Regions from separate parts of the Rhodobacter capsulatus SB 1003 genome, predicted to be linked through region 4. Evidence: riboswitches for the same ligand, from Rfam matches in the RefSeq annotation. Region 4 holds a riboswitch; each other region holds the start of a gene.

Evidence for each region. Region 4 has a riboswitch for cobalamin ahead of RCAP_RS16505 (hypothetical protein). Riboswitches for the same ligand answer to the same signal wherever they lie in the genome.
Region 1: it holds a riboswitch for cobalamin, as region 4 does, so the genes downstream of both, RCAP_RS10120 (energy-coupling factor ABC transporter permease) here and RCAP_RS16505 (hypothetical protein) in region 4, are expected to answer to the same signal.
Region 2: it holds a riboswitch for cobalamin, as region 4 does, so the genes downstream of both, RCAP_RS10480 (ABC transporter ATP-binding protein) here and RCAP_RS16505 (hypothetical protein) in region 4, are expected to answer to the same signal.
Region 3: it holds a riboswitch for cobalamin, as region 4 does, so the genes downstream of both, RCAP_RS17710 (ABC transporter substrate-binding protein) here and RCAP_RS16505 (hypothetical protein) in region 4, are expected to answer to the same signal.

What each region holds. Positions count from the first base shown of each region.
Region 1 covers NC_014034.1:2,193,108-2,200,623, reverse strand. Annotated here, with positions in the region: gene RCAP_RS10145 (bifunctional cobalt-precorrin-7 (C(5))-methyltransferase/cobalt-precorrin-6B (C(15))-methyltransferase) at 1-648, shown strand, start outside; gene RCAP_RS10140 (cobalamin biosynthesis protein) at 645-977, shown strand; gene cobM (precorrin-4 C(11)-methyltransferase) at 974-1,759, shown strand; gene cobA (uroporphyrinogen-III C-methyltransferase) at 1,756-2,484, shown strand; gene cobF (precorrin-6A synthase (deacetylating)) at 2,486-3,253, shown strand; cobalamin riboswitch at 3,288-3,509, shown strand; gene RCAP_RS10120 (energy-coupling factor ABC transporter permease) at 3,576-4,244, shown strand; gene RCAP_RS10115 (energy-coupling factor ABC transporter substrate-binding protein) at 4,244-4,555, shown strand; gene cbiQ (cobalt ECF transporter T component CbiQ) at 4,552-5,286, shown strand; gene RCAP_RS10105 (energy-coupling factor ABC transporter ATP-binding protein) at 5,283-6,125, shown strand; gene cobZ (precorrin-3B synthase CobZ) at 6,166-7,516, shown strand, end outside.
Region 2 covers NC_014034.1:2,270,328-2,277,843, forward strand. Annotated here, with positions in the region: gene RCAP_RS10450 (multicopper oxidase family protein) at 1-309, opposite strand, end outside; gene RCAP_RS10455 (hypothetical protein) at 347-703, opposite strand; gene RCAP_RS10460 (VOC family protein) at 1,002-1,421, shown strand; gene RCAP_RS10465 (ornithine cyclodeaminase) at 1,485-2,534, opposite strand; gene rocF (arginase) at 2,534-3,463, opposite strand; gene RCAP_RS10475 (Lrp/AsnC family transcriptional regulator) at 3,582-4,010, shown strand; cobalamin riboswitch at 4,113-4,329, shown strand; gene RCAP_RS10480 (ABC transporter ATP-binding protein) at 4,533-5,300, shown strand; gene RCAP_RS10485 (methyl-accepting chemotaxis protein) at 5,364-7,280, opposite strand.
Region 3 covers NC_014035.1:26,759-34,274, forward strand. Annotated here, with positions in the region: gene RCAP_RS17685 (hypothetical protein) at 1-955, shown strand, start outside; gene RCAP_RS17690 (class I SAM-dependent methyltransferase) at 1,083-1,871, opposite strand; gene RCAP_RS17695 (pseudoazurin) at 1,868-2,293, opposite strand; gene RCAP_RS17700 (ABC transporter ATP-binding protein) at 2,297-3,064, opposite strand; gene RCAP_RS17705 (FecCD family ABC transporter permease) at 3,061-4,101, opposite strand; gene RCAP_RS17710 (ABC transporter substrate-binding protein) at 4,098-5,108, opposite strand; cobalamin riboswitch at 5,277-5,476, opposite strand; gene RCAP_RS17715 (DMT family transporter) at 5,628-6,563, opposite strand; gene RCAP_RS17720 (ABC transporter ATP-binding protein) at 6,585-7,346, opposite strand; gene RCAP_RS17725 (FecCD family ABC transporter permease) at 7,343-7,516, opposite strand, start outside.
Region 4 covers NC_014034.1:3,528,570-3,536,085, reverse strand. Annotated here, with positions in the region: gene nrdD (anaerobic ribonucleoside-triphosphate reductase) at 1-86, opposite strand, end outside; gene RCAP_RS16510 (ribonucleoside triphosphate reductase) at 104-2,134, opposite strand; cobalamin riboswitch at 2,228-2,413, opposite strand; cobalamin riboswitch at 2,598-2,801, shown strand; gene RCAP_RS16505 (hypothetical protein) at 3,105-3,692, shown strand; gene RCAP_RS16500 (hypothetical protein) at 3,683-4,024, shown strand; gene RCAP_RS16495 (isocitrate lyase) at 4,101-5,711, opposite strand; gene aceB (malate synthase A) at 5,835-7,457, opposite strand.

The DNA.
Region 1 (7,516 bases), 1.3 Mb from region 4:
CGCAGCATTGCCGCGGAAGACTATGATTTTACTGATGTTTCTGCTTTGGTCGCGGTGGCGCTGGATGGCGCGGATCTTGCCTCCGGCACGGGGCTTTCGCAGGTGCCCGGGCGGCCCGAAAGCGCCTTTGCCCATGACGGGCAGATCACCAAATCGCCGATGCGGGCGCTGACCTTGGCCGCGCTCGCCCCGCGCCGCGGCGAGTTGTTGTGGGATATCGGCGGCGGCTCGGGCTCGGTCTCGGTCGAATGGTGTCTGGCGGGGGGACGCGCGATCACGATCGAGCCGCGGGCCGACCGGATCGAGAATATCCAAAAGAACATAGACACTTACGGGCTCTCGCCCCGGATGCGGGCGGTGCAGGGCACGGCCCCCGCGGCGCTGGCGGATCTGCCCCTGCCTGAGGCCGTCTTCATCGGCGGCGGCGGGTCGCAGGCACTTTATGACCGGCTTTGGGAGTGGCTCGCCCCCGGAACGCGGATCGTGGCGAATGCGGTGACGCTGGAATCGGAAACGCTGCTGACGCAACTCCACGCCCGGCATGGCGGTCAGCTTTTGCGCATCGACATCGCGCAGGCCGAACCCTTGGGCCGGATGCGCGGCTGGTCGGCCAGCCGTCCGCAGCTGCAATGGAGCGGGCAAAGATGAGGGTGGCCGGTGTCGGTTTTCGGCCGGGAACCGGGTCAAAACCGCTGCGTCAGGCGGTCGCCACCGTGGGAGAGGTGGATGCCCTTGCCACGGCGCGCGAAAAAGCCGAAGAGCTTGCCGCCGCTCTGCCCGAGTATCGGGTGATCGGCGTCATGGTCGCGGGGGTGGACACGCCCGCGCAATCGGAGCGGGTCCGGGCGCTGAAAGGCACCGGCTCGGTCGCAGAGGCGGCGGCCTTGGTCGCGGCGGGCAAGGGGGCGCGGCTGGTGCTGCCCCGACAGGTGATCGGCGGGGTGGTCCTTGCCGTGGCGGAGGGAGAGGACGAATGACGGTGCATTTCATCGGCGCGGGGCCGGGGGCGGCGGATCTGATCACGATCCGCGGCCGCGATCTGATCGCGTCCTGTCCGGTCTGCCTTTACGCCGGATCGCTGGTGCCCGAAGCGCTGCTGGCCCATTGCCCGCCCGGCGCGAAGATCGTCAACACCGCGCCGATGAGCCTTGATGCGATCATCGACACGATCGCCGAGGCCCATGCCGCGGGCCAGGATGTCGCCCGGCTGCATTCGGGGGATCTGTCGATCTGGTCGGCGATGGGCGAGCAGCTGCGCCGCCTGCGCGCCCTGAACATTCCCTATGATGTGACGCCCGGTGTGCCGTCCTTTGCCGCCGCCGCCGCGACCCTTGGGGCCGAGCTGACGCTTCCGGGCGTGGCGCAATCGGTCATTCTGACCCGCACCTCGGGGCGGGCCTCGGCCATGCCCGCGGGCGAGACGCTGGAGAATTTCGCCCGCACCGGGGCGGTTCTGGCCATTCACCTCTCCGTGCATGTGCTTGACGAGGTTGTGCAAAAACTGGTGCCGCATTACGGCGAAGATTGTCCGGTCGCCATCGTCTGGCGCGCAAGCTGGCCCGATCAGCGCGTCGTCCGGGCGACGCTGGCCACGCTGCAGACCAGCCTTGGCGCCGAGCTGGAGCGCACGGCGCTGATCCTGGTCGGCCGGTCGCTGGCGACCGAGGATTTCGACGAAAGCCGTCTTTACGCGGGCGATTACGACCGCCGCTACCGGCCGCTTGGCACGCATCCGCGCTTTCCGGAGGGCAGCGAATGAGCGGTTTCGTTTCTTTCGTCTCCTCGGGCCCGGGCGATCCGGAGCTTCTGACGCTGAAAGCTGCCGACCGGCTCGCCAAGGCCGATGTGGTGCTGTTCGACGATCTTTCCGCCGGGGCCGATCCTGGGGCCATGCCCGCCCGGGGGGCCGAACTCATCGCGGTCGGCAAGCGGGCCGGGCGGCCCTCGCCGAAGCAGGATCATGTGAGCCGCTTGCTCGTCGATCATGCGCTGACCGGGCAACGGGTGGTGCGGCTGAAATCGGGCGATTCCGGGCTTTTCGGCCGGCTTGAGGAAGAACTGGACGCGCTGACCGGCGCGGGCATCGGCTACGAGATCATCCCCGGCGTGCCCTCGGCCTGCGCCGCCGCCGCCGCGTCCGGGCTGCCGCTGACCCGCCGTCTGACCGCGCGGCGGGTGCAATTCGTCACCGGCGCCGATGTGACGGGCGATCTGCCCGAGGGGCTGAACTGGGCGGCGCTGGCCGACAAGGGGGCGACGACCGTCGTCTTCATGGGCAAGCGCACCTTTCCGAAACTGGCCGCCGATCTGATCGCGCATGGGCTGGCCCCCGATACGCCCGCGCTTCTGGCCGAGGCCGTGGGCCACCCCGGGCAAAGCGTCACCCGCTCGACCGTGACCGATCTTGCCGCAAGCCTTGCCGCGGAACGCTCCGACAAGCCCGCGCTCATTCTTTATGGTCCGCTTTACGCGCCGGAGGCCTGAGATGATCGAGCTTTCCCTGATCGGCATCGGCACCGGCAATCCGCGCCACATCACCGGGCAGGCGGTCGATGCGATGAATGCCGCCGATCTGATCCTGATCCCGCTCAAGGGCGCCGACAAATCCGATCTGGCCGGGCTGCGGCGCCAGATCTGTGCCGCGCATCTGACGAACCCGGCCACCAAGGTCATCGACTTCGCGCTGCCCGTCCGCGACGCGTCGAACCCCTCCTATCGCAAGGGGGTGGACGACTGGCACGATGCCATCGCCGAGACCTGGCTTTCGGAAATCACCGCGCATGTTCCGGGGCTTGAGGGGCGGGTGGCGCTGCTCGTCTGGGGCGATCCCTCGCTTTATGACAGCACCTTGCGCATCGCCGAACGGCTGAAATCCCGCCTGCCGCTCACGACGAAAGTCATCCCCGGCATCACCGCGATTCAGGCGCTTTGCGCCGCCCATGCGATTCCGTTGAATGACATCGGCGCGCCGGTCGTCATCACGACGGGGCGGCAATTGCGCGATCACGGCTGGCCCGCGGGCACCGAGACGGTGGTGGCGATGCTGGACGGTGAATGCTCGTTTCAAAGCCTGCCGCCCGACGGGCTGACGATCTTCTGGGGCGCCTGTGTGGCCATGCCCGAAGAGGTGCTGATCAGGGGGCCCGTGGCCGAGGTCACCGATGAAATCCTGCAGGCCCGCGCCGATCTGCGCGCCCGGCACGGCTGGGTGATGGACATCTACCTGCTGCGTCGCAATGTGCCCGCGGCGTGACGCTTCCCGGCCTTGACCTCGCCCCGCGGCGCGGCTACTCCAACAGGCGATGGTTCCCAACTGGACGGGATTAATAGGGAACACGGTGAGGATTACCCATCAGGGGCCTAATCCGTGGCTGCCCCCGCAACTGTGAGCGGCGAGACGACGGTCGAAGACCACTGGCCCCCCCGATCCACCGGGGAGAACGGCCGGGAAGGTGACCCGAGTTGATCGAACCGCAAGTCAGGAGACCTGCCATCGCTCTGGCGTCGCAAGCCTTCCCGGGGCGGGGTGTCTCCGGTCAATCCGAAAGCGGCGCGTTCGATGTGGAGTTGTTCGCATGCATATCATGGAGGGCTATCTGCCCGTCACCCATGCCATTGGCTGGTCCCTTGCCGCCGGCCCCTTTGTCGTCGCGGGCGCGGTGAAGATCCGCAAGATCGTCGCCGAGCGTCCCGAGGCCCGGATGACCCTTGCCGCCTCGGGGGCCTTTGCCTTCGTGCTCTCGGCGCTGAAAATTCCGTCCGTCACCGGCTCGTGCTCGCATCCGACCGGCACCGGGCTGGGCGCGGTCGTCTTCGGCCCCTCGGTCATGGCAGTGCTTGGGGTGATCGTGCTGCTGTTTCAGGCGCTTTTGCTGGCGCATGGCGGTCTGACGACGCTTGGCGCCAATGCCTTCTCGATGGCGATCGTCGGGCCCTGGGTGGCCTGGGGCGTCTATAAACTGGCGGGCAAGGCCGGGGCCTCGATGGCGGTGGCGGTGTTTCTGGCCGCTTTCCTCGGCGATCTGGCGACCTATGTGACCACCTCGCTGCAGCTGGCGCTGGCTTACCCCGATCCGGTTTCGGGCTTCCTCGGCGCGGCGCTGAAATTCGGCTCGGTCTTCGCGCTGACGCAGATCCCGCTGGCGATTGCCGAGGGCTTCCTGACCGTGATCGTCGTCGATGCGCTGGCGGGCAAGGTCGATGACAAGGACAAATTGCGCATTCTGGCCGGGGAGGCACGCTGATGAGCAGCAAACGGACATTGTGGCTGCTGGCCGGAACCGTGGCGCTGGTGGTGGTGCCGCTTCTGATGGGCGGGGAATTCGGCGGTGCCGACGGGCAGGCGGCCGAGCTGATCGAGGCGACCGTGCCGGGCTTTGCCCCCTGGGCCGATCCGCTCTGGGAGCCGCCGAGCGGCGAGGTTGAAAGCCTGTTCTTCGCGCTGCAGGCGGCCCTTGGCGCCTTTGTCGTGGGGCTGGTGATCGGCCGCCGTCAGGGTGCCGCAAAGACCCGCGAGCAGAACGCCCCCGCGCCCCGGTCCTTCCCCGCGGAATGAGTATCGCCTCGATCGATCGGGTCGCCGCGCAAGGCCGCTGGCGCAACCGCCCGCTGGCCGAGAAGTGCCTGATCGGTCTTGGTTTTCTGGCGCTTGCCGTGACCGTGCCGCCGTTTCCGGGCGCGGTTCTGGTCACGGTCGCGATCCTGGCCTTCACCTTTCTGGGCGCTCGGGTGCCTTTGCGCTTCTGGGCCGCGGTCGCGGTGCTGCCGCTGGGCTTTCTGACCACCGGGGCCGCGGTGCTGCTGATCCAGATCGGACCCGACGGCATCGGCCTTGCGCCTCAGGGCCCGGCCAAGGCCGCCGCGCTGGTGATGCGGGCCAGCGCCGCGACCTGCTGCCTTCTGTTTCTCGCCACCACCACGCCCGCCGCCGATCTGCTCTCCGGTCTGCGCCGCTGGCGCGTGCCCGCCGAACTGATCGAGATTGCACTTTTGACCTATCGCTTTGTTTTCATTCTGGCCGAGGAAGCGGCGGCGATGACCACCGCGCAGCGCGCGCGTCTGGGCCATGCCACCCGGCGGCGCTGGCTGCGCTCGACCGCACAGGTGATCGCGGCGCTGCTGCCGCGCGCGCTCGACCGCGCCCGGCGTCTTGAAACCGGGCTTGCGGCGCGCAACTGGCAGGGCGAGATGCGGGTACTTTCGACCCGGCCCGCGGCCTCGCCGCTTGTGCTTGGCCTGATCCTGACCTTGCAAGCCGCGATCCTTGCGGCCGGAGTGTTGCTGTGACCCCGATCCTGGCCGCCGAGGCCCTGACTTACGCTTTCCCGGGCGGCGTGAAAGCGCTTGATGATCTCTCGCTTGCCGTGCCGCAGGGCGAAAGCCTGGCCATCCTTGGCCCGAATGGCGCCGGAAAATCGACGCTGCTTTTGCATCTGAACGGCACGTTGCGCCCGCAATCGGGCCGGGTGCTGCTGGGGGGCACCGCCACCGGCCATTCCCGCAAGGATCTGACCGACTGGCGCCGCCGCGTCGGTCTTGTGTTGCAGGATGCCGACGACCAGCTTTTCGCCGCGACGGTTTTCGAGGATGTCTCTTTCGGGCCCTTGAACCTTGGCCTCTCCGAGGCCGAGGCCCGCGCCCGGGTTGAAGAGGCCCTTGCGGCGCTCTCGATTTCCGATCTGCGCGACCGGCCCACGCATATGCTCTCGGGCGGGCAGAAGCGGCGCGTGGCGATTGCGGGCGCGGTGGCGATGCGCCCCGAGGTGCTGTTGCTCGATGAACCCACCGCCGGGCTTGATCTGGCCGGGACCGAGCAGCTTCTGACCCTGTTGCACGGGCTGCGCGCCGCGGGCATGACGCTGGTCTTTTCCACCCATGATGTCGAACTCGCCGCCGCTCTGGCGGACCGGGTGGCGCTCTTTCGCACCGGCCGCGTTCTGGCCGAGGGGGCGGCCGCGGCGGTGCTCTCCGACCGCGCGACGCTGGCACAGGGTGGGCTGCGCCCGCCCCTGGTGATCGATCTGGCGCTTTCGCGCGCGCGATCACGGCCTTTTGGCCCCCGAAGCGCGCTGCCGCGGACCCGCGACGCGCTTGCGGCGCAGATGGCGGGCTGGACCCGGCGTTAGCCCGGTTTTCCTTGCCCGCGCCTTGCGTTACCTTGCCGCCATGGATCAGACGCCCGCCCCCCAACCCCCTTTGCCCGCCTCGGTCGGCGTCCTTGTCATCGGCGCGGGGCTGGCCGGGCTTTGCGCTGCGATCGAGGCGGCGCGGGCGGGCGCCTCGGTGCTGGTGCTCGACGCCGCCCCCCCGGCGCGGCTGGGCGGCAATGCCCGGCACGGGCGCAACATCCGCGTCGCTTCGGACATCGAGACGCCGTTTCAGCGCGACAGCTACCCGGCCGAGGAGTTCGAGCGCGATCTGCTCCGCGTCGGCGCGGGCGATCCGGATCTCGCCCGGGTGCTGGCCGAGGGCTCGCGCGATCTGGCGGACTGGCTTTTGGCGCAGGGCGTGCGGCTGGAACCCTGGGCCGCGGGCAATCTGCCCTATTCCCGCCGCACGGTGTTTTTGCGCGGCGGCGGTCAGGCGCTGACGAATGCGCTTCTGTCCCGGGCGCGGCGTCTGGGCGTCGAGATCCGCGCCGGGATCGCCGTCGACCGCCTGCCGCCCGAGGCCTTCGATCCGGCGCATGACGGCCCGCTGACGGTCACGGTCGGCACGCATCGGATCACCACGCAGGCGCTGGTTCTGGCCTCGGGCGGTCTTGGGGCGAACCGCGACTGGCTGGCAAAGACGCACGGCCCCCGAGCCGATCACATCGCCAACCGCGGCACGCCCGAACAGCTGGGCGGTCTGCTGTTGCAGGCGCTGGCAGAGGGCGCGCAGGCGGCGGGGCTGCCCGGCGATGGCCATGTCGTCGCCGTCGATCCGCGCGCACCCTTTCACGATGCGGGCATCGTCAGCCGGGTGGACGGGATGCAGCACGGGATCGTCGTCGGCGCCGATGGCCGCCGCTTTGCCGATGAAGGCGCGATCCGGGGCCCCGAGCGCCATTCGGTCTGGGCGCGCCAGCTGCTTTCCCGCCCCGATCCGCGCGCCTGGATCCTTCTGGGGGCTGACGCCGCAAAGACGCTGCCGCCGATGGCCTGCCCGCCGCTTTCGGCCGACACGCCCGAGGCTTTGGCCGGGCTTTGTGGCATCGACCCCGGGGGGCTGGCCGAGACGCTGAACCGCCCGCCGGATCCGCCGCGCACGGGCGAAATCATGCCGCTGGTTGTGCCCTTGCACGCCATCCCGATGATCCCCGGCATCGGCTTCACCCGCTACGGGCTGGTGGTGGACGCCTTTGCCCGGGTGCGTCTGAACGATGCCGTCGCCCCCAGACTTTTCGCAGCCGGAACAAATATGTGCGGGGCGATTCTGGGACAGGGCTATCTGTCGGGCGCGGGGCTGACCATCGCCGCCGTCTTTGGCCGCATCGCCGGGCGCGCGGCGGCCAGGCTTGCGCCAAAGGTCCGTT
Region 2 (7,516 bases), 1.3 Mb from region 4:
GTTGGTGTTCGGCACGCCATCCTGGGCATTGGGCGGGATCTGGCCGTGCCAATGCACGATGGTCTCGATGTCGAGGGCATTCGTCAGATCGGTGCGGAAGCGCTGGCCCGGATCAAGGCGCAGGCCGGACCGGCCCTGCGCATCCAAAAGGCCCATCACCGTGGCGGCGCGGCCATTCACCTCGATCACCCGCGTCGTGGCGGTGAGCGAAAAGCTGTCGGCCGCCGCCCGGGCGCGGGCAGGCACAAGGGGGAGCGCGGCAAAGGCCGCAGAAGCGGCCAGAAAGCCGCGGCGGGAAAGCTGAGTCATGATGATCTCCGGTTCAAGAATGGGAACGTGGCGAAGATCAGAGGCGGGGCGGCGGCCCCTCCGGTTCGGGGGAAAGCAGCGCCAGCCGCAACGGAACCGCAGGCGGAACAAGGCGCGAGATGCGCTCTGCCCTTGCGGCGGGCTGCATCGGTTCGGGCGTCAGCGAGGCGCCCAGACAATGCTGCAGGCAGCCTTCCGGCGCGAAGGTGGTGGTCTTGGGCGACGGTTTCGCATCGGGGACCATCGCATGATGGCCCGCGCCCCTGCCCTGCGCGCAATCGGCGCCGGGATGCGGACAGGCCTCCGGCGCGGCGACCACGGGCGCAACCGCGCCAAGCGCCGCCAGAAAGACGACGATCAGGCTGAGGCGAAGCAGGGCGCACAGAATCCGCATGGGAGGAGCATGGCACGGGGCGGGGCCGTTGTCAGGTGACGATTTCAGGAGCGATGCGTTGCGGCAATCCCGGTTCCCTTCAGCCATGACGCCGCGGCATCACGGTCAGCCCCGGATCTCGCGCTGGTGCTGACCGGGGCGAATGCGGGCAAGGCTTCCCGCCGCCGTTGCGCTTGCCTCCGCTGGGTCCCCGAAGCTGGCCCCGGACCGAAACGTCGCAGGGGTGGTCCAGCCCTTACCGATCCTGCCGAATTGTGCCTAGCTTCGCCCCAGCCTGCACTGAAAGGGATGCACAGCAATGCAACTGCACCGTGGCCGCCTGATCGATCATATTCAGCTTGTGGTGCGCGACCTGCCCACAAGCGAGAGCTTTTACACGGCGGTGATGTCCGTCCTGGGGATCCCGGTTCTGAGCACGGAGAACGGCTATTTCATCGCCGACGAGCTTGTCGTGTCTTCGGCCGACAGCCCGGCCGCTTCGGGCGCGTTGACGGGGCGGCACCATCTGGCCTTTCAGGCGCAGGATCGCGAAACCGTTGACGCGTTCTACCGCGCCGCCCTGGCGCATGGCGGGCGCGACAATGGCGCCCCCGGCCTCCGGGCCTATCATCCGGGATATTATGCCGCCTTCGTGCTGGACCCGGATGGCAACAACATCGAGGCGGTCTATCAGGGCGCGGCGCAGCGCAGCGCCCCCTCGGTCACCATCGCCTTCTAGGCCAGGTTGGTCAGGCATCCGAGAGCGGCGCGGAACCGGGCTGCGGCCCTGCCCGCTTCCGGCTCAGCGCGCCCGGTCGAGCATGCCGAACAGGTCGCGCGGGTCATCGGGGTCGGCCAGCATGTCGAGCGGCGCGAAGAAATCCGTGCCCCGGATGCGCTCATGCACGAAACGCAGCGCCGAGAAATCCTCGATCGCGAAGCCGACGGAATCGAAGAGCGTGATCTGGCGCGCATCGCGCCGCCCCGGCACCTCTCCGCGCATCACCTGCCACAGCTCGATCACCGGATGGTCGGGGTCCAGCTGCTGGATCTCGCCCTCGATCCGGGTTTGCGGCGGATATTCGACAAAGATATCCGCGCGCTTCAGGATGTCGGGATGCAGTTCCGTCTTGCCCGGACAATCGCCGCCGATCGCGTTGAGATGCACCCCGGCCCCCACCATGTTGTCGGTCAGGATCGTCGCGAATTGCTTGTCGGCGGTGCAGGTGGTGAGGATCTGCGCGCCTTCGACGGCCGTCTGGGTCGAGGCGCAGGCGGTCACCTCGAACCCCTGCGCGCGCAGGTTGCGCAGGGCCTTTTCGGTTGCCCGCGGGTCGATGTCGTAGAGCCGCAGTCGGTTGATGCCGCACAGCGCCCGGAACGCCAACGCCTGAAACTCGCATTGCGCGCCGTTGCCGATCAGCGCCATCACCTGCGCCCCCTCGGGCGCAAGATACCGCCCCACCAGCGCCGAGGTGGCAGCAGTGCGCAGCGCCGTCAGCAGCGTCATTTCGGTCAAAAGCAGCGGATAACCCGTGCTGACCGAAGAAAGCACGCCAAAGGCGGTGACCGTCTGATAGCCCGCGCGCATGTTGCCCGGATGGCCGTTCACATATTTGAACCCGTAGCTTTCCGCATCGGCGGTCGGCATCAGTTCGATCACGCCATCGCGCGAATGGCTAGCCACGCGGGGGGTCTTGTCGAATTCGGGCCAGCGGCGGAAATCGGCCTCGATATGGCCCGCCAGATCGGCGATGAACCGTTCGACGCCGATCGCATGCACAAGACGCATCATGTTCTCGACCGAGACGAAGGGCACGAAGGCCCGCTGCGAGGGTTGTGGGCGCAGCATCATGCGAAGCTCCGGGTCTGACGGTCCAGCACGCGGCGGCCGAACAGGCTGGCGGCCAGGTCGCAGATCAGCGAAGCGGTGCGGCCGCGCTCGTCCAGAAACGGGTTCAGCTCGACCAGATCGAGCGAGGTGACAACCCCGGCATCGCACAGATATTCCATGATCAGATGCGCCTCGCGGAAGGTGGCGCCGCCCGGCACGGTGGTGCCCACCGCGGGGGCGATGCCCGGGTCAAGGAAATCGACATCGAAGCTGACATGCAGCAGCCCGTTCGCCGCCTTGACCCGGTCGATGAAGGCCCGCAGCGGCGCGACGACGCCGGTCTCGTCGATGGCGCGCATGTCATGCACCTCGATCCCGTGCTCGAGAATGCGGCGATGCTCGGCCGGATCGACCGAACGAATGCCCATCATGCACAGCCGCGACGGGTCGATCGCATGGGCCAGCGGCGGATAGGCGGCGAAATCGCCAAGGCCGCAGGCATAGGCGACGGGCGTGCCATGCAGATTGCCGCTTTCGGTGGTATCAAGCGAATGCAGATCGGGATGCGCGTCAAGCCAGAGCACGAAGAGCGGACGGCCCAGCCGCGCGGCATGGGCGGCAACCCCCGCCATCGTGCCCGCCGACATGGAATGATCGCCGCCCAGAAACACCGGCAGATCGCTTTGCGCCGCGGCCGCCTCGGCGCGCGCGGCCAGAAGCGCGATCCAGGCGCGGGTCTCGGCCAGATGATGCACCGCGGGATTGGCATGGGCCACCGCCGCCTGCGGACCGATCGACAGATCGCCCTGATCCTCGATCCGCCATCCCAGCGCCGTCAGGCTGGCGATCAACCCCGCCGTGCGCAGGCTGGCCGGTCCCATCACGCAACCCGGCTGGTGGGTGCCGCTCTGGATCGGCGCCCCGAGAATGATACTGCTTCGCGTCATCTTTTGCTCCTGTAGAGGCGAAAGGCTCGCAAACCTCGTTGCAGGTTTCGCTGGCCATTCTGATCACCTTGGTATTTTATCTGCTCATCCTGACCAGCCATATGGACAATATGACCAGATGACCGACCTCAGCGCCACCGACCGGCGGATCATCGCCGCGCTGCGCCGGAATGCGCGGATGAGCATCACCGAACTGGCCCATGCCGCGCAGGTCTCGCGCACCACGGCCAAGCTGCGGCTCGATACCCTGCTGGCCGAGGGCCGGATCCGGCGCTTCACCATCGAGACCGATGTGGATGTCGAGGGCGAAGTGCGCGCGATCACACTGGTGGAATTGCAGGGCAAGCTCTCGCGGCAGGTGATCCGGACCCTGACCGGCCTGCCCGAGGTCAGCACCGTGCATGCCACCAACGGCGCCTGGGATCTGGTGGTGGAAATCCGCACCGGCTCGCTGGTCGATTTCGACCGGGTGCTGCGCGCGATCCGCGAAATTCCGGGGGTGATCAACAGCCAAAGCTGCCTGCTGCTCGCCCATGTGGCGGCCTGACCCGCGGCACCGGCCGGGCCCGCGGGGCGGCCGCCGCGGGGGAAGACGGCCCCGATCCCGGCAGGCCGGTCGCAATGCGCCTTGACGGCGGGGATCTTCGCGGGCACCTTCGCGGCAGATGGTTCCCGGCCAAGCCACGCGCGGCCGGGTGAAAAGGGAATACGGTGTGGTGTAGGCATCAGCCGCCAAATCCGTAACTGCCCCCGCAACTGTAAGCGGCGAGCACCCCCCGGCAACCACTGGCCCCGACCGCGGGGCCGGGAAGGTGGGGAAGCCACGACCCGCAAGTCAGGAGACCTGCCATCAGCGTCATCAACCGCCGGGCGGGGTGTCCCGGAAGGAGCATGCGATGGATCAGCGCAAGCGGCGGCCTTTGGCCGGGCCGCAGCATGTCGGGGCGCCGCCGGTGCCGCCCCCGGCTCCGGGCCGCGGGGCCGGGCCGGGGCGGGCTTGCGCGACGGCCCGGCCCTCGCCGCCCCGACACGGCCCCCCTCCCCTTTGCGAAAGGACGAAGCCGTGACCATGGTCGATCTCTCCGGGGTGTTCTGGGGGCCAAAGGGGCAGCCGGACCTTCTGTCGGATATTTCCTTTGCCGTGCCCGAGGGGCAGAGTCTCGCGATCTGCGGCGCGAAGGGGGCGGGGAAAACCGCGCTGTTGCGGCTGATCTGCCGCCAGATCGCGCCCAATCGCGGCACGGTGCGGCTGCTGGGGCGCGATCTGTGGCTGATGAGCGCGCCCGAGGCCGCCCGCGTGCTGGCCGCGGTGCTGCAGGAACAGCCGGGCGAATTCGGCCTGACGGTCCGGCAGATCGTCGCGCTGGGGCGGTTGCCGCATCGGCGCGGCTGGGGCGCGGGGCTGGCCACGCCCGACGGCGCCGATGCGACGCTTGTTCAGGCGGCGCTCGACCGGCTTGAGCTGACGGCGCTGGCGAGCCGCCCCTTTGCCACGCTGTCGGGGGGCGAACGGCAGCGCGTGATGATCGCGCGCGCGCTGGCGCAGGAACCCCGGGTGATCGTGCTTGACGAGCCGACGCCCCCTCTCGACATCCGTTCCCGGCTGGACCTGCTGGCCCTGCTCAAGGGGCTCGGGCTGACGGTGATCACGGCGCTGCACGACCTGACGCTTGCCGCCGATTTTGCCGACCGGGTGCTGGTGCTGCACGAGGGGCGGCTTCTGGCCGATGGCCCGCCCGACACCGCCCTGACCGAGACGGTTCTGGCCCGCGCCTTCCGGGTGCAGGCCCGGATCGACCGCAGCGGCGCCCGCCCCTGCTTTGCCTGCCATCTGTGAGCCTTCCGAAAGGCCCCCCCGGATGCGTGCCGCCTGTGCCTGACGGCCCCGGCCGGTTCCGCCTCAGGCCGCCCGGCTCTGCGCCGCCTCGTCCTCGACCCGGAACACGCCGCTGAGCTCCTTGAGGCTGCGCGCCTCGTTCAAAAGCCCCTGCGTCGCGGCCGAATTTTCCTCGAACATCGCGGCATTGTGCTGGGTGACCTGATCGAGCTGGTTCACCGCCGCGGTGACCTCGCTGATCCCCGCCGATTGCTCGGTCGCGGCATTGGCGATGCTGACCAGAAGCCCGTCCAGTTCGGTGACAAGGGTTTCGATCTGTTCCAGCGCCGTATCCGAGCGCGAGGCCAGCTCCACCCCCGAGGCCACCTGCCGCGACGAGGTATCGATCAAGGTCGCGATTTCCCGCGCCGCTTCCGAAGACCGCTGCGCCAGCGCCCGCACCTCCGAGGCGACGACGGCAAAGCCGCGCCCGCTCTCCCCCGCCCGCGCGGCCTCGACGCCCGCATTCAGCGCAAGCAGGTTGGTCTGGAAGGCGATGTCGTCGATGACGCTGGTGATGCGCGAGATCTGTTCCGAGCTGCGGGCAATGTCGTCCATCGCCTGCGCGGTCTGACGCACCACATCGCGCCCCGTTGCCGTGGTGGTCCGGGTCCGGCTGACCGCCTGCGCCGCGGTCCGCGCCCCGGCGACCGAATTTTCCACCGACGAGGCCATCTCGTTCATCGCCGCCGCGGTTTCCTCGAGCGAGGCCGCCTGCATCTCGGTGCGCCGTCCAAGCTCGCTTGACGCCGAGCTGAGATGGCGCGTTTCCAGTTCCACCACATCGGTCGCCCGCACGATCGAGGCGATCAGCCCCGACATCTTCGCCAGCGCGGCGTTGAAATCATGCCGCAGGTTTTCATAGGACTCGGGGAAGGACTGGGTGATCCGCCCGGTCAGATCGCCCGCAGACATCGCGCGCAGGCCCGCGGCAAGCGTGCCGACCACATGGTTTTGCTCGGCCATCTGCGCTTCACGCGCGGCCTCTTCGCGGCGGCGCTGCTCTTCGCGTTCGGTCAGGCGCCGCGCCTCCTCCTGAAGACGCTCGCGTTCCAGCTCGGCCTCGCGCAGGCGCATGGCTTCCTCGCGCTCGCGCGCTTCGGATTGCGCCCTGGCCAGCGCGGCTTCCTGCGCCTTGCGCTGCTCTTCCATCTGCGCCTTTTCATGCAGCGAGATCCGGAACACCTCGATCGCCTTGGCCATGTCGCCCACTTCGCTGCGCAGATCGGTGCAGGGCACCGCACTTTCGGCATCGCCCGCGGTCATCCGCTCCATCCGGCCATGCACCTGCGCCAGAGGTTTGGTGACACTGCGCGCAAGACCGGTCGCCGCCGCCACCAGCACCAGCGCCACCAGCCCCATCGAGATGAAGCTGACCTGCCGCAGATGCACGAGCGCCGCCGCGATGTCGCTGACATAGGACCCCGTGCCGACGATCCAGCCCCAGGGGGTGAAATCGCGCACGAAACCGATCTTTTCTTCGGGCGTGTCGGTGTCGGGCTTTTGGAACATGTAGCGGATCGACCCGGCGCCCTCGGACTCGGCGAGGGCGATCATTTCCTGATAGATCTTCGTGCCTTGCGGGTCGGTCAGGTCGATCTTCGAAGTGCCGACCCAATCGGGTTTGACCGGATGCGCCTGCACGGTCGCGCTGTGGTCGATGACGAAGAAATAGCCCGAGTCGTCAAACCGCAACCCGGAAATCCGTTTCGCGCCCTCGGCCTTTGCGGCGGCCAGATCCATTTCGCCCGCTTCGACCTGCTTTTGCAACTCTGCCAGAATGCTGACCGCGGTGTCCGTGACATCGCTCAGATGCTGCTGGCGCATTTCGTAGGCGTTCCCGACCGCGAAATGCAGCAGCGTCTCGGACAAAACGAGAAGCGAGAAAGAGGCAAGCGCCACAATGGCATAGATACGCGCCGAGATTCCCCAAAGTCGCATGTTTCTTGGTCCTTTCAAAAGCAATTCAGTCCACCCGGCGCAGGCCTGCAAGAAAGATCGCGGGCCCGGGTCCTAATGCCAGCCCCCGCCGCGATGCCGGATTTGCGCCCGTCACGGGCGCCTTGCCCGCCAGGAGAGATCCCGCAGGATCTGGGCGGCACGCGGTTGCGGTCTGTCATCTCACCCCTCGAGTCGAACTGTTCAACCGAGGTGAGTCTGCCGCGGGAAAGAAAACA
Region 3 (7,516 bases), on a different replicon from region 4:
GCGCCATGCAAAGCCGGTGCAACAGATCGTGCTTGGGCTCGCCGGGCTTTTGGGCATCATGCTGACGCTGTCGTTCCTGTTTGCGCCGCTTGGCCTGCCGGTGGCAGCCTGTGCGCTGGTCACCTATGTCGCCTGCCGCCTCGTCGCGGGGCTGGCCAGCCGCGCGGCGCGGCTTGTGGCGGCGCCTCTTGCGTTTGGTTTGATTGCGGCCCCCTTCGCCGAACGGATCAGCTTCGAGATCCGCACGGCAAGCGCGCGGGGAGCCTATGCGCGGGGCTGGGCGGACCTTGCGCGGAAGCCGCTTGCGGTGCAGTTCGGCACGTTACGGCTGCAGCTGCCCTTTTCCCCCCAGATCCACGTGGCAACACCCTGCCCGCCCGGCGCAGCGGCCGCGCCCGGGGTCTGCGTCATCACGGCGCTCGACGCCCGGCCGCAGGCCCATGATCTGCTGCAGGGCGGTCCGCCCCCCGCCGCGCCGGGCCAACCGGCGCGGCTCGACCGGATCACGCTCGATGCCACGGACCCGGCGGGGCGGTTCGGGGTTGTCCCGGTTTCGTCGCTCGAGACAGCTCCGCCTGAAAGCCGGGCGCAATCGTGCGCGCGCCACCCCGAGGCCTTGGTGAGCCCCTGGTGCGCCGCGCCCCTTTCGCGCAGCGTGACCCTGCGCCCGGCGCCCCGCGAACCAGACATTGAAGAGATCTTGCTGCGCGACCATCTCCCCCTCGAGGGGATCACGCTGCCGCCCGATGCCACCGGCACCCCGGCACGGTTCACCTGTTCCGCCACGCGCGATGCGGCACGGCGCAACGACCCGACGCGGATCCGTTTCCGTCTGTGCCGACTGAGCTACCAGCCCCTCGCGGGGCTTGAGGCTGTCGTGGAATTTGACGGCATCGCGGATGCGGAGTTGCATGAAGCGGCGCCGAGGCTGATAGGAGAGTTTGGGCGTGGTTGAATGCCGCCCTCGGGGACCGGGGATGATCCCCGCAAGCGGAACAGATTTTTGGTCGCACTACCTGTACGCACGACCGCGCCACACATGGTCAGGGGTGGCTTTGTGTTCTCCACCCATATTCCTGCATTCATCGCGCCGCAGAGGGTGCCTCTACCTCCGGCTTGCGGGCAAGCAGGATGAAACGCGTGTATACCCTCGTCCTCAGGCGGTTGCGCAGGCCATTGGAGCGGCGTTGAGCCTTTGCGATCGGCTCATGCGGGATCTGCATCAGATCGACGAACCCCGCCGAACGCAGCATCGGCTCAAGCGCCTCAAGCGTCAGCCCGGCGCCAAAGGGCAGACGGCGCATGATCCCGGCGTGCCGATCGCCAAGTGCGCCGTGGTAGGTCGGATCGGGCGACAGCCGCTCCCACAGCGCCAGGAGCCCGGCCGCCCAATACCCGCGCGGATCGGGTTGCGCCCAGTTGCCGTCGTAGATCAGCAACCGCCCGCCCGGGCGCAAAACGCGAAACCAGTCCGCAAAAGCCTCCGCCGGGCGCGTCAGTGTCCAGACGAGGTGACGGCACAGGATCGCATCCTGGCTTTGCGCAGGTTCCATCGTGGCGTGAGCATCGGCGAGACGGAACCGCAACCGCGGTTTGCCCGCGTGCTTGGCCCGTGCGACGGCGAGCATCGGCTCGCAGAAGTCGAGCGCGGTGACCTCGTGGCCAAGATCGTGCAAAAGCCGCGTCACCTCGCCCGTGCCGCAGGCAAGCTCCAGCACCCGTTGCGGCGCGTCGCCAAGCCGGTGCATCGGGACAGCCCAGGCCTCGGCCTCGGCGCCGGGGGCGATCCGGTGGCCGAAAGCCAGGTCGAAGGTCGCGGCGCGCAGCCCCCAATAGGCGCGGATCTCCTCGGACAGATCAAAGTTGCTCATTGCGGATGCGTCGCGAGGATCGCCTCGAAACGGCTGCGCGCCCGCGCGGGCAGATCGGCGGGCAGCACCGGCGCGGGGGCGTCGCCCACCTTGATCAGCATGACCATGCCCATGGCGAAATGCGGGCTGCATCGGATGCCATAGCTTCCGGGAACGGTCAGGGTGACGCTGAAGGTTTCGTTGATCTTCGATTTGAACGGGATGGCGCCTTCGGGGATCATCCCCTCGATCGTGGCGGCGTTGTGACCGGGCTGGGCCGGAAGAAATCGCACCGTATCGCCCGGGGCAATGTGCAGGAAGGCGGGCTCATAGGCCATCGCCCCGCTCTCGGCGCGGTTGTACATCTTCACGTCATGTGTTTCGGCCAGCAGCGGGGCGGCGAACAGAAGCAGCGCAACGGCCGGGATGGCGGCAAGTTTCATCGATCAGTCCTCAAGACAATGGAAACGGAACAGGTTTGTGTTATCGGCGGGATCGGTCAGCACGGTGGCGCCGACCCGGAAGATCCGCGCCAGCCGCTCGGGCGTCAGCACCTGCCGCGGCGGGCCGCAGGCGATCATCCGACCCCCGGCCATCACCCCCAGACGGTCGCAGCCGATCGCCTGATTGAGGTCATGAAGCGCCACGATCACCGTGACCGGCAGGCGGGTCATCAGCCGCAGCAGCGACAATTGGTGGTGGATGTCGAGATGGTTCGTCGGCTCGTCGAGCAAGAGCAGCCGCGGCTCCTGCGCCAGTGCGCGGGCGATATGCACCCTCTGACGTTCGCCCCCCGACAGGGTGGACCAGAGCGCCGCGCCCATCTGCGCCATGCCGACCGCGGTCAGGGCCCGATCGACGATCGCACCATCCCGGGGGCCGAACGGATGCAACGCTGACAGCCAGGGGGTGCGGCCCAGCTCGACCGCATCGCGCACGGTCAGCGCCGCATCGGTCTCGGCCTGCTGCTCGACAAAGGCGAGCTTGCGGGCCACCTCGCGCCGTGACTGCCGGGCCAGCGGCACGTCATCAAGCCGCACCTCGCCCCTCGGATGCGGCAAGAGCCCGGCGATCAGCCGCAGCAGGGTGGACTTGCCGGAGCCGTTCGGACCGACCAGCCCGAAGGTCTCGCCCGGACGGATATCCAGCGTGACGCCCTCGACAATCGGGCGCCCGGCGCTGGCCCAGCCCAGATCCGTCGTGGAAACCTTCATCTGCGCCCCCCGTTGCGGATCAGGATAAGGGCGAAGCCCGGGGCGCCGACGAGCGCGGTCACGACCCCGATGGCGACGACCTGCCCGGGGATCAACATGCGCGAGGTGATGTCGGCCGCGATCAGGAACACCGCGCCCGCCAGCGCCGCCCCCGGCACCAGCGCCCCGTGCCGCGCCCCCACGGCAAAGCGCACCGCATGCGGGATCACCAGACCGACGAAGCCGATCGAGCCGACAAGGCTGACCATCGTCGCGGTCATCAGCGTCGTCGCGCCGATCAGCACCAGCTGCACCCGACGCACCGCAATGCCAAGCGCCGCCGCCGATTGCGCGCCGAATACAAAGGCATCCATCGCCCGGACATGCCAGAGACAGACCAGAAACCCCAAGGCCGCCGCAGGCGCGGCCAGCGCCACATCCGGCCAGCGCACCCCGGAGAGATTGCCAAGAAGCCAGAACATGATCCCCCGCGCCTGTTCGGCATTGGCCGATTTCGCGATGAAGAAACTCGTCAGGGCGTTGAAGAGCTGCGATCCCGCGATCCCGGCCAGCACCAGTTGCGCGGGCCCCCCTCCGGCGGCCCGGGCCAGCGCCGCGACCAGCCCGAAGGCCAGAACCGCGCCGACGAAGGCGCCCCCGGACAGGCCAAGCGCGCCTCCGCCCACGCCAAGGATGGTCACCGCCACCGCCCCGGTCGACGCGCCGGCCGACACGCCCAGCAGGTAGGGATCGGCCAGCGCATTGCGGATCAGCGCTTGCAGCACGACGCCCGAAAGCGCCAGCCCGGCGCCGCAGCCCGCCGCCACCAGCGTGCGGGGCATCCGGTAGTTCCAGATGATCGCCGCATCGATCGGATCGACGGGATGGCCCGCGTTCCAAAGCTCATTGGCCAGAACCGCCGCCACCGTCGAAACCGGCAGCGGCGTTTCGCCGATGACGACCCCCGCAAGGATCGCCATCGTCAGCACGGCAGCCCCAAGCATCCCTCGCCACAGGAGAGACCGGGCACGCCAGCCGGAAGCTGCCGCCGCCATCATTTCAGACCGAATGCCGGCAGGGCTTCAACCAGCGTCTCGAGCGCGGTGACGTTGCGGATCGAGGGATCCATCGCATGGGCATCCAGAATGACGATCCGGTTGTTCTTCACCGCATCCATCTGGCGCGTCACCGGATCGGATTTCAGGAAGGCGAGTTTCTTTTCGTAATCATCCGCCTCGAAGCGGCGCCGGTCCATGCGGGCGATGACGATCACCGAGGGATTCGCCCGCGCGATGGTTTCCCAGCTTACGGTCGGCCATTCCTCGTCGCTCTCCACGACATTCTTCAGCCCCAGTTTCTCCATCATGTAGCCGGGCGGCCCTTTGCGGCCCGCAACATAGGGGTCGACATCCATCTCGGCCGAGGAAAACCAGAACACCGCCGACGCGTCATGCAGATCGAGCGCCCGGGCCTTTTCGATCGCCACGGCCTCGCGCGCCTTCAGATCGGCGACAAGCGCATCGGCCCGGTCCGAAACGTCGAAGATCTGCCCCAACTGGGTCACGCCCGCATGGATCGAGGCCATCTCGAACATCGCGCTGCGGGTGCCGTCGGAGCCGGTGCTGTTGTCCTTTTTCCAGCAATCGGCGGGCAAGACATAGGTGGGGATGCCGACATCGGCGAACTGTTCCCGCGTGGCGACGATGCCTTGCGGCCCCACATGCCATTCGTATTGCACGGCGACCAGTCCCGGCTTTTTCGCCACGACCGATTCAAAGCTCGGGTCATTGTCGGCCAGCCGCGCGACGCGGGCATTCGTCTCGCGGAACTCCGGAAGGACCTCGGTGAACCAGACCGAGGTGCCGGTCACCTTGTCGCCAAGGCCAAGCGCATAGAGGATCTCGGTCGCGGCCTGCCCCACGGTCACGACGCTGTCGGGCGCCTTCTGAAAAGTCAGATCGACACCGCAGTTCTTCAGCTGCAGGGGATAGGTGGTTTCGGCCATGACGGGCGACGCGAAGCCGGTCGCGCAGGCAAGCGCGACAGTCAGGGAACGGACAAACATGAAAAGTCTCCGGATGTCAGGGCAGCCGGGGACAGATCAGGAAAGGTCGGCCATGGCGTGTTCCTGCGGCACCCCTGCGGGCCGCGCACGAACTGGCTGGAGGGTGCGCAAACGCACCCAAGGGCAAAAGTCATTCGACACCTCCCCGGACACCCCGCCCGGGCCGCATTGCGTTTCGACGTGTCGGCAGGTCTCCTGACTGGCGGGTCATCGAGGTTTCGCGGCCTTCCCATGGCATGCGCCACAGTGACTTTGGGTGCGAAACCCCTCGCCGCCTACAGTTGCGGGGGCAGTTCCGGTTCGTCAGACGCTTCTGACAACGGATTCCCTTTCAATTCCTTTCGGAAACCGACGCCGCTGGTTACCCCGAACGTGGCGGAACGGCAAGCGCGAGAAGCGAAAAACCGTTGTTTCTGCTGCAAATTATATCTCGGACAGATCGAACCTCGCGCTTCGGCGGGTCCATCCCCCGAGACGGCGGGCGGGCAGAGCGGCCCCGATGATCGAGCGGTTTCGTGATCAGAGGCCCTGCGCGCGATCCCTGGTGACGACCGTCGGCTTGCGCCCTGCGGGCGTCGCGATCATGGCGCCGCCAAGGATCAGCGGGCCGGCGATCAGGAAGGCCGTGCCGGGGCGTTCGGCGAAGAAAAGCATGCCCGCGACGGCCGCCCAGAGGATCGAGAGATATTCGTACGGGGCCAGCGCCGCGGCTTCGGCATGGCGGAACGACAGCGTCATGAGGATATGCGCGACGCCCCCGGCAAGGCCTGCCCCAAGAAGCAGGGCGAACTCGGCCGGGTGCGGCCACACCCAGCCCGCGGGCACGGTCGCAAGCCCGGCCGCGGCCGAGACCACGGCGAACCAGAAGGCGATCGCCCCCGCCTTTTCCCCCGCCAAGGTCAGCCGGCGCACCTGAAGCAGCGCTCCGGCTGTCAGCATCGCGGTGGCAAGGCCCAGCGTCCCCCCCAAAGCCGCGCCCGGCGGAAGCCCGCCCGAGAAGGCGGGCAGGCAGAAGGCCGCCGCCCCCGCCAGCCCCAGCCCGACGCCGCCCAGCCGCCTTGGACCAAGCCTTTCGCCCAGCATCCCCCACCCGAGCAGCGCCAGCACGACCGGCGCGAGATAGGACAGCAAGGTCGCCTCGGCCAGCGGCAGATAGCGCAGCGTGGCGAAAGAGGTGAACATCGCCGCGGCCCCCATCAGGCAGCGGGCGATGTGGCCGAAGGGGCGGCGCGTGGCAAGCCCCCGGGGGAAGTCGCCCGTCCACCACAGAAAGAGCACCAGAGGCAGCAGCGCCACCGCCGAGCGGAAGAACACCACCTGGCCCAGCGGAACGGCGTCACCCAGCGCCTTGATGCAGGCGGTCATCGCGGCGAAGGCGAGGGTGGAGCCGATGCGCAGCGCGATGCCGAGCGGCTCGCCGCTCAGCCGCGGCCGAGGGGTCGTCAGACTGCCCATGCGGATCGGTCCCTTTCGCTTTCAGGCGCGGAAACGGATATGCGGCGGCCCGGCCGTTGTCGAGGTGGCGATCTCTGCCTCCACCCGGAACACGGCGCGCAGCAGCTCGGCGGTCAACACGGCCTCGGGCGTGCCGCAGGCCACGACACGGCCCGCCTCCAGCACGACGATCCGGTCGCAGAACATCGCGGCGAGGTTCATGTCATGCAGCGCGATGATGCTTGTCAGATCAAGCTCGCGCACCATGCGCAGGATCGCGATCTGATGATGGATGTCGAGATGGTTGGTCGGCTCGTCAAGAAACAGGATGCGCGGCGCCTGGGCCAATGCCCGGGCGATGTGGACCCGCTGCTTCTCGCCGCCCGAGAGGGTCTGCCAGGGCTGCGCGCGGCGCCCCTCCATGTCGACGCGGGCCAGCGCCGAGGTGACCGCCGCCTCGTCCTCCGCCGACCAGCCCGAGAGGGCGGAGCGGTGCGGCGTCCGCCCCAGCCGCACCACGTCGCGGACCGAGACATTGCTGTCGGTCGCGGCGCTTTGCCGGACGAAGGCCAGCTGCCGCGCCAGCGCCCGGCGCGGGAGGCGCGCGATATCCTGCCCCTCGATCTCGACGAAACCGGCCTGCGGGCGCTTCAACCCGGCAAGCAGCCGCAGCAGCGAGGACTTGCCCGAGCCGTTCGGCCCGATCAGGCCCAGCGTCTCGCCCCGCGCCACATCAAGCGAGACATCCGCGACGATGGTCCGCTTGCGGATGCCCCAGGTCAGATTGCGGGCGGCGATGGTCATGATTGCGGCCGGGAACGATAGAGGATGATGGCGAAGAAGGGCACGCCGACCAGGGCGGTGACGACGCCGATGGGAATGGTCTGCTGCGCGACGATCACGCGCGCGGCGATGTCGGCCAGCACGAGGAAGATTGCCCCCGCAGCCGCGCAGGCCGGGATCAGCCGCAGATG
Region 4 (7,516 bases):
CGCGTCCAGATCTCGCAGCGGGTGCGTTCGGCATCGTCAAGGGTCATCGCGCTTTCAAGGTCGGTCTGGGTCAGCGGCTTGTTCATCGGGTTCTCCTTTGGGGTCAGCAGGCGCAGGCGCGTTTCTTCGCGATCAGTTCGGCATCGCATTTCGGGCAGAATTCGTGTTCGCCCGCGATGTAGCCGTGTTTCGGGCAGATCGAGAAGGTGGGGGTGACGGTGATATAGGGCAGGCGGAAGTTCGTCAGCGCCCGGCGCACCAGTTTGCGGCAGGCCTCGGCCGAGGAGACCCGGCTGCCCATGTAAAGATGCAGCACGGTGCCGCCGGTGTATTTCGCCTGCAGCGCTTCCTGATGCGCCAGGGCTTCGAACGGGTCATCGGTGAAGCCCACCGGCAGCTGCGAGGAATTGGTGTAATAGGGCTGATCGGCCGTGCCCGCCTGCAGGATGCCGGGGAAGCGCTTGCGGTCTTCGCGGGCAAAGCGATAGGTCGTGCCCTCGGCCGGGGTGGCTTCAAGGTTGTAAAGATGGCCGGTCTCTTCCTGAAAGGCCACCATCTGCGCCCGCAGCCGATCAAGCACCCGCAGCGCCAGCGCCTTGCCCGCCTCGGTGGTGATATCCTCGGCATCGGCGGTGAAATTCCGCACCATCTCGTTCAGCCCGTTCACGCCGAGCGTCGAGAAGTGGTTGCGCAGCGTGCCAAGGTAGCGCTTGGTATAGGGGAAAAGCCCGGCATCGATATGGCGCTGGATCACCTTGCGCTTGATCTCAAGGCTGGTGCGCGCGAGCCGCGCCAGATGATCCAGCGCCACCATCAGCTCGCCCTCGTCGCCGCGGTGCAGATGACCGAGCCGCGCGCAATTGAGCGTGACGACGCCCAGCGATCCGGTCTGTTCCGCCGAGCCGAACAGCCCGTTGCCGCGCTTGAGCAGCTCGGTCAGGTCCAGCTGCAACCGGCAGCACATCGAGCGCACCATATGCGGCTGCAATTCCGAATTCACGAAATTCTGGAAATACGGAAGCCCGTACTTCGCCGTCATCTCGAACAGCGCATCGGCGTTGTCGCTCTCCCACGGAAAATCCGGGGTGATGTTGTAGGTGGGGATCGGAAAGGTGAAAACCCGCCCCTTGGCATCGCCCGCCGTCATCACCTCGATATAGGCGCGGTTGATCAGGTCCATCTCGGCCTGCAGATCGCCATAGGTGAAGCCCACCTCGCGGCCCTGCACCATGGGCACCTGATCGCGCAGATCCTCGGGGCAGGTCCAGTCAAAGGTCAGGTTGGTAAAGGGCGTCTGCGTGCCCCAGCGTGAGGGGACATTCAGGTTGTAGATGAATTCCTGCATCGCCTGACGGACCTGCGCATAGCTCAGCCCGTCCAGCCGCACATAGGGCGCCAGATAGGTGTCAAAGGAGGAAAACGCCTGCGCCCCCGCCCATTCGTTCTGCAACGTGCCCAGAAAGTTGACGATCTGCCCCAGCGCGCTTGACAGATGCGCGGGCGGGGCGGATTCGATCGCGCCGGGCACGCCGTTCAGCCCCTCGTGCAGCAGCGTGCGCAGCGACCAGCCCGCGCAATAGCCCGCGAACATGTCCAGATCGTGGATATGGATGTCGCCCTCGCGATGCGCTTCGCCGACCTCGGGCGGATAGACATGGCTCAGCCAGTAATTCGCCGTCACCTTGCCCGAGATGTTCAGGATCATCCCGCCCAGCGAATAGCCCTGATTGGCATTGGCATTCACCCGCCAGTCGGAGCGTTCCAGATATTCGCTGACCGAGCGTTCAACGTCGATCAGCACCCGGTTGTCCGCGCGCAGGCGGGCGTGCTGGTCGCGGTAGACCGCATAGGCGCGGGCGGTGGCAACATGGGCGGTATCGGCCAGGACCGCCTCGACCATGTTCTGGATCGTCTCGACATCGGGGGGGCTGGCCGGGGCCAGAAGCGCCAGCCGGTCAAGCACCGCTTGCGTCAGGTCCCGGGCCTCGGCCGCGCCGAATTCGCCGCTGGCATCGCCCGCCCGCGCCAGCGCCGCCACGATGCGGCGGGCGTCAAAGGGCACAAGCGCGCCATCGCGGGTGCGCAGGGTGGAAAAACCCGCGGGGGCAGTCAAAGCAGCATCGGCGATCGGCATCGCGGTCCTCGTCCTTGGGCCTTTGCAGGGACGGGAACGCCGTACGGCCCCGGCAACGGGTCCGACAGCGCCCCGCACGGCCCTCCGCCAGCGGTGGTCATCAAGGCTCGGGCAGGTCTCCTGCTTTGCGGGTCACAGCTTGGCTGGCCTTCCCGGGCCGGGGCCCAGTGGCGTGATCAGCCGCGCTCGCCGCTTACAGTTGCGGGGGCAGCGCCGGAATCGCACCGGCTTCCCTCTTGGCTTGCGGGGAACCGCAAGACCCAGAGCGTCACGATATAGCAATCAACCGGCGCTTGGTGTCAACATGTAGTTTTCCCTTTGCTGCCGCTGCGCCTGCCGCCGCCCGCCGCCCAAGGCCCGCCGCAGCCCGTGCAAACAGGCGCCAGGCCGGTGCCGCCTGCGACCGAGTGCCGCGCAGCGGCCCTTTGGGGGCGCAAACCCGCTTTACAGCGCCGCCGGTTGCTTTCATCCTTGTGGCGATGGTGGCGCGGTCTTCGGGGCTGCGCCTGAAAAGGGAATGCGGTGCGCCCGTCCGGGCAAGGCCGCGGCTGCCCCCGCAACTGTGAGCGACGAGCAACGCCGGAAATGCCACTGGGCCCGCGCCCGGGAAGGTCCGGGGGCGCGATGACCCGCAAGCCAGGAGACCTGCCATCGCAGACGTTTCGGGCGGGGTGAACCGGGGGGACGTGAAGCCTGAGGCCCGCGCCTTGGTTCGTGTCGCCGTTTCCCCGCCCCTGTTCAGGGAGGCGCGCATGGCGGTGAAAATGGACGCGATGGAAACTTCTTTGCCCGGCAGGCAACGGCTGTTGCGCCTGGTTCTGATCGGCGCGGCCCGCGCGGCGGACCCGCCGCAGACCGGCGCCCCGATCCGGCACGATCTGGCGGCCCTGCCGGGCGCGCAGATCTGTGCGGGGCGACGGTTGCGGTCGAGGACGGTTGGCTGCACTGGATCGAAGGGCGGGCCGCAGCTTTGCGCCGCGATGGCGCAGATCGCCCCGACCCCCGGCTGGCCGAGGCGCGGCTGCTTTCGGTCGGCTGGACCGACAGGCGCCGCTTTCCCCGCTGGCCTTTGCGGCAGGCGGTCCTGCATCAGCACCCCGCCCGCCTGCGCGACGGGACGGCGTGGCGGCCGGAGGAGGATCTGCTGGCGCTGGCGCAGCGCGTCTTCGACGATCTGGCGCAAGATCATGCGTTGGGCTCTTTCGCGCAATCCGACCTGTTGCGGCGGGTGCCCGATTTCGTCGAAAGGCTGCTGGACAGCGCGGCGGAGCCAGCCCTGCCGGTGCTGGCGCGCGACGATCTGCAGGCGCGGGCCGGGTTCGTCGCGGAAAGCCTGCAGCGGCTTGGCCAGATGCAGGAGGCCGCGGCGATCGGCTTTGCCGAGGTGGCTCTGGCGCAGACCCGTCTGAACAGCCTGCTGCAGCGAGCGGGGCGGCCGTCGCAGCCGCTGCCGCCGCGCGGGCGGGTCTGCATCGTGATGCCGCCGGGGGAAACCGAGATGATCGGCACGATCCTGAAGGCGGATCTGTTGCGCCTTGCGGGGCTGTCGTGCGGGTGATCCTCGAGCTTGAGCTTGGCGACATCCTGGACAGCCTGCGCGGCGAAGCCGGGGCGGTGGTGATCGTGACCGGCTCGAGGATGCGCGCCGAAGCCCCCGGCGGGCGGTCGGCGCGGCTGCTGGAAGACCTGCGTCAGGCCCTGCCGGACCGGCTGATCCTGCAGGGCGGTCTGGGCTCGGGGCCGCTTGCGGATTGTGCGGAACGGCTTGCGCTGCTGCGCCATCGCGCCGGGCTGGCGCCGGTGCAAGGGATCGACTGGGCGGCGATGGGCAGCCTTGCCACGCTGATCGGCGCCGGGCCGCAGGGGGTCATGCCCGGCGTCTTCGCCTGAGCGCCGGGCCCCGCGCGCAAGAACCGTGCCGCCCCGGGGTCGTGGGGCGGCACGGCGCTTTCGGCCCTCCCTTGCTTCACTCTGCCGCGAACTGGTTCATCGTATTGGCATGCCCGCCCGCCTTCAGCGCGCGTTCGCCCGCGACCATCTCCTTGAACGTGTCGCCCAGATCCGAGCCGACCTCGTGCTGGTGCTTCACCGCCGAGACGCCGCCGCGGATTTCCGCGCGCTGCACCGTGGCGACATAGGCCAGCATCTTGTCTTCGCCGAAATAGCCGCGCGAGAGTTCATCCATCGATTTCGCGGTCAGATGGAAGGTGGGCAGGGTGATCAGGTTGTGGAACACCCCCGCCCGCGTCGCGATCTCGGTCTGGAAGGCCTTGAGCCACGCATCGGCTTCGCGGCCGAAGGGCGTGTCGTCATAGTCGGGCTTCATCAGCTCGGGCCCGTTCGGATAAGCGTCTTCGGTGATCGTGCCCTCGGCCAGCCACTGCGCGCGCACCTGCTTGCGCAGGTTCAGCGTCCAGTTGAAGCTGGGCGAGTTGTTGTAGGTCAGCTTCGCATCGGGCACGACCTTGCGGATCTCGGCCACCATCCCGGCGATTTCATCGACATTCGGCGTGTCGGTCTCGATCCACAAAAGATCGGCGCCCCCCAGCGTCAGCGAGGCGATGCAATCTTCCACCACCCGGGCGCGGCCGGTGCCGGGGCGGAACGGGAAAAGCCCGTTCGCCAGCCGCTGCGGCTTGACGAAGGCGCCGTTCTGATAAAGCGCCAGTTCGCCCTCGCGGATCGGGTTTTCGGCGCTGATCGGCGCGGTCGCCAGCCATTTGATGTAGTCCGAGGCCAGATCGCCCGGGCGTTGCGACACCGGCACCTTCTGCGTCAGACCGGCGCCCAGACTGTCGGTGCGGGCGACGATCACCCCGTCTTCCACCCCCAGCTCCTCGAAGGCCAGCCGACAGGCGCGCAGCTTTTCGATGAAATCCTCGCGCGGGACCGTCACCTTGCCGTCCTGATGGCCGCATTGCTTGGCATCCGAGACCTGATTTTCGATCTGCAAACAGCAGGCCCCGGCTTTGATCAGCTCTTTCGCCAGAAGATAGGTCGCATGTTCGTTGCCAAAGCCTGCGTCGATATCGGCGATGATCGGCACGACATGGGTTTCGAACCCGTCGATCGCCGCAATCGCTGCCTGCCGCTCGGTCTCGGTCTGCGCGGCTTTCAGCGCCTTGAAGAGATCGTTCATCGCGACCTCATCTGCCTGCCGCAAGGAGGTGTAGATCTCGGCGATCAGATCGGCGACGGCGGTCTTTTCATGCATCGACTGATCGGGCAGATGGCCCCAGCGGTTGCGCAGACCGGCGACCATCCAGCCCGACAGATAGACATAGGTGCCGCGCGCTGTGCCCCGCATCCGCTTGACCGCCTTGATCATCTGCTGCGCGTGAAAGCCCGACCAGCAGCCAAGACTTTGCGTGAATTTCGTCGGATCGGCGTCATAGGCCGCCATGTCGGCGCGCATCACCCCGGCCATCGCCCGCGCGATATCAAGATGCGTGTCCCAGGTGTTTTGCAGCCGCAGCTGCACGATGTCATCGACCGCCACGCCACCCGGCGTGACCCCGCAGGGGTAGCGGGACAGGATAGCGGAGCGGATTTCCGAAAAAGTCTGTCTTTTCGTCATGGTGTTTCCTTTCGACGGGCTCTGCCCGGGGTTTGGGGGAAGCGGGAAAAGGTTGCGCCGAGGGTCTCAGGCAAGCTTCGGGGATCGGGCCGCCAAAGGGCGAAAACAGCGGGATCGGGTCCATCAGTCGAGCGCGTTCAAAACCGCATAGGCGGCGGTGGTAAGGAAATCGGGCAGGGTTTCGGCGGTCACGGCTTCCAGCAGCAGCCGTGCGGCGGTGGCGTAATGGCCGCGGTGAAAGGCGTTCGCCCCGATCCGGTCCAGCACCGTGGCGATTTCCTGCTGCATCAGCTCGCCCAGCCAGTCGGAACTCACCCCCCGGCTGCCGCCCGCCGCAAGCGCCACCGACACGCCGTGATGGCGCCATTGCCACAGCTGCGCGCGGCAGATCTCGGCCGTCGCCGCATCCTCCATCAGGTTGCGGATCGGCACCGCGCCGCGCCCCGAGAGCCAGGCCGCCAGATAGTCGAGCGCCACCGAGATATTGGTGCGCAGACCCGCCTCGGTCACCCGGCCCTCATGCGGGCGCAACAGCATCGCCGGTTCGATCCGCCAGGCCTGCCGCGGAATGCGGATCTGGTTCGGCCCCGGCATCTCGGCGTCAAAGACCGCCATCGCCACCGGCACCAGATCGGGATGGGCGACCCAGGTGCCGTCATGGCCCATCCCCACCTCGCGCAGCTTGTCGGCGCGGATCTGGGCGAAGGCGCGTTCGTTCGCCACGGCGTCGTCGCGCACCGGGATCGCCGCCGCCATGCCCCCCATGGCGTGGATGCCGCGCCGGTGGCAGACCTTGACCAGCCGTGCCGCATAGCTGGCCAGAAAGGCGCGGTCCATCGTCACCTCGGCGCGGTCGGGCAGGGTGAACGCCTTGTGGTTGCGCAAGGTCTTGATGTAGCTGAAAATATAATCCCAACGCCCGCAGTTCAGCCCGGCGATATGGTCGCGCAGCTCCCAGATGATCTCGTCCATCTCGAAGGCGGCGGGCAGGGTTTCGATCAGCACCGTCGCCTTGATCGTGCCCCGCGCCAGCCCGACGCGGTCCTGGGCAAAGACGAAGACCTCGTTCCACAGCCGCGCCTCGTGGTGGCTTTCAAGCTTCGGCAGGTAATAGAACGGGCCGCGGCCGCTGGCCGCCAGCGCCCGGCCGCAATGCCACAGCGTCAGGCCGAAATCGAAAAGCGCCGCCGAGATCGGCTGCCCGGCCAGCAGCACATTCGCCTCGGCCATGTGCAGCCCGCGCGGCCGCACGATCAGCACCGCCGGATCGGCGCCGACGCGATAGCTTTTGCCGGTTTTCGGATCGTCGAATTCCAGCGTGCCGTCGCGGTAATCGAGCATGTTGCGATGGCCGGCAAGGATATTGGCGAAGCTTGGCGCCGTCGCATCCTCGAAATCGGCCATGAACACCCGCGCGCCCGAGTTCAGCGCGTTGATCATCATCTTGCGCTCGACCGGGCCGGTGATTTCCACCCGACGATCGCGCAGGGCCTCGGGCACCGGCGCGGCCTCCCAGATGCCCTGCCGGATCTCTTTCGTCTCGGGCAGGTAATCGGGCAGGGCGCCCGCGTCGATCCGCGCCTGACGGCGCGCGCGCGCCAGCATCAGCGCGTGAATCCGGGTGCCGAAACGGGTCTGCAGCTCGGCCAGAAAGGCCAGTGCCTCGGGGGTCAGCACAAGATCCTGACCGGGAAGGCGGCGCAGGACCAGCGGCGGGGCGGTGGGGGATGGGCAATCCAGCGACATGGGGTTCCTTTCGGGGCGGGGCTTCGGGCCGCCGGGTGACTCGGGTGAAGTCAAGCTAG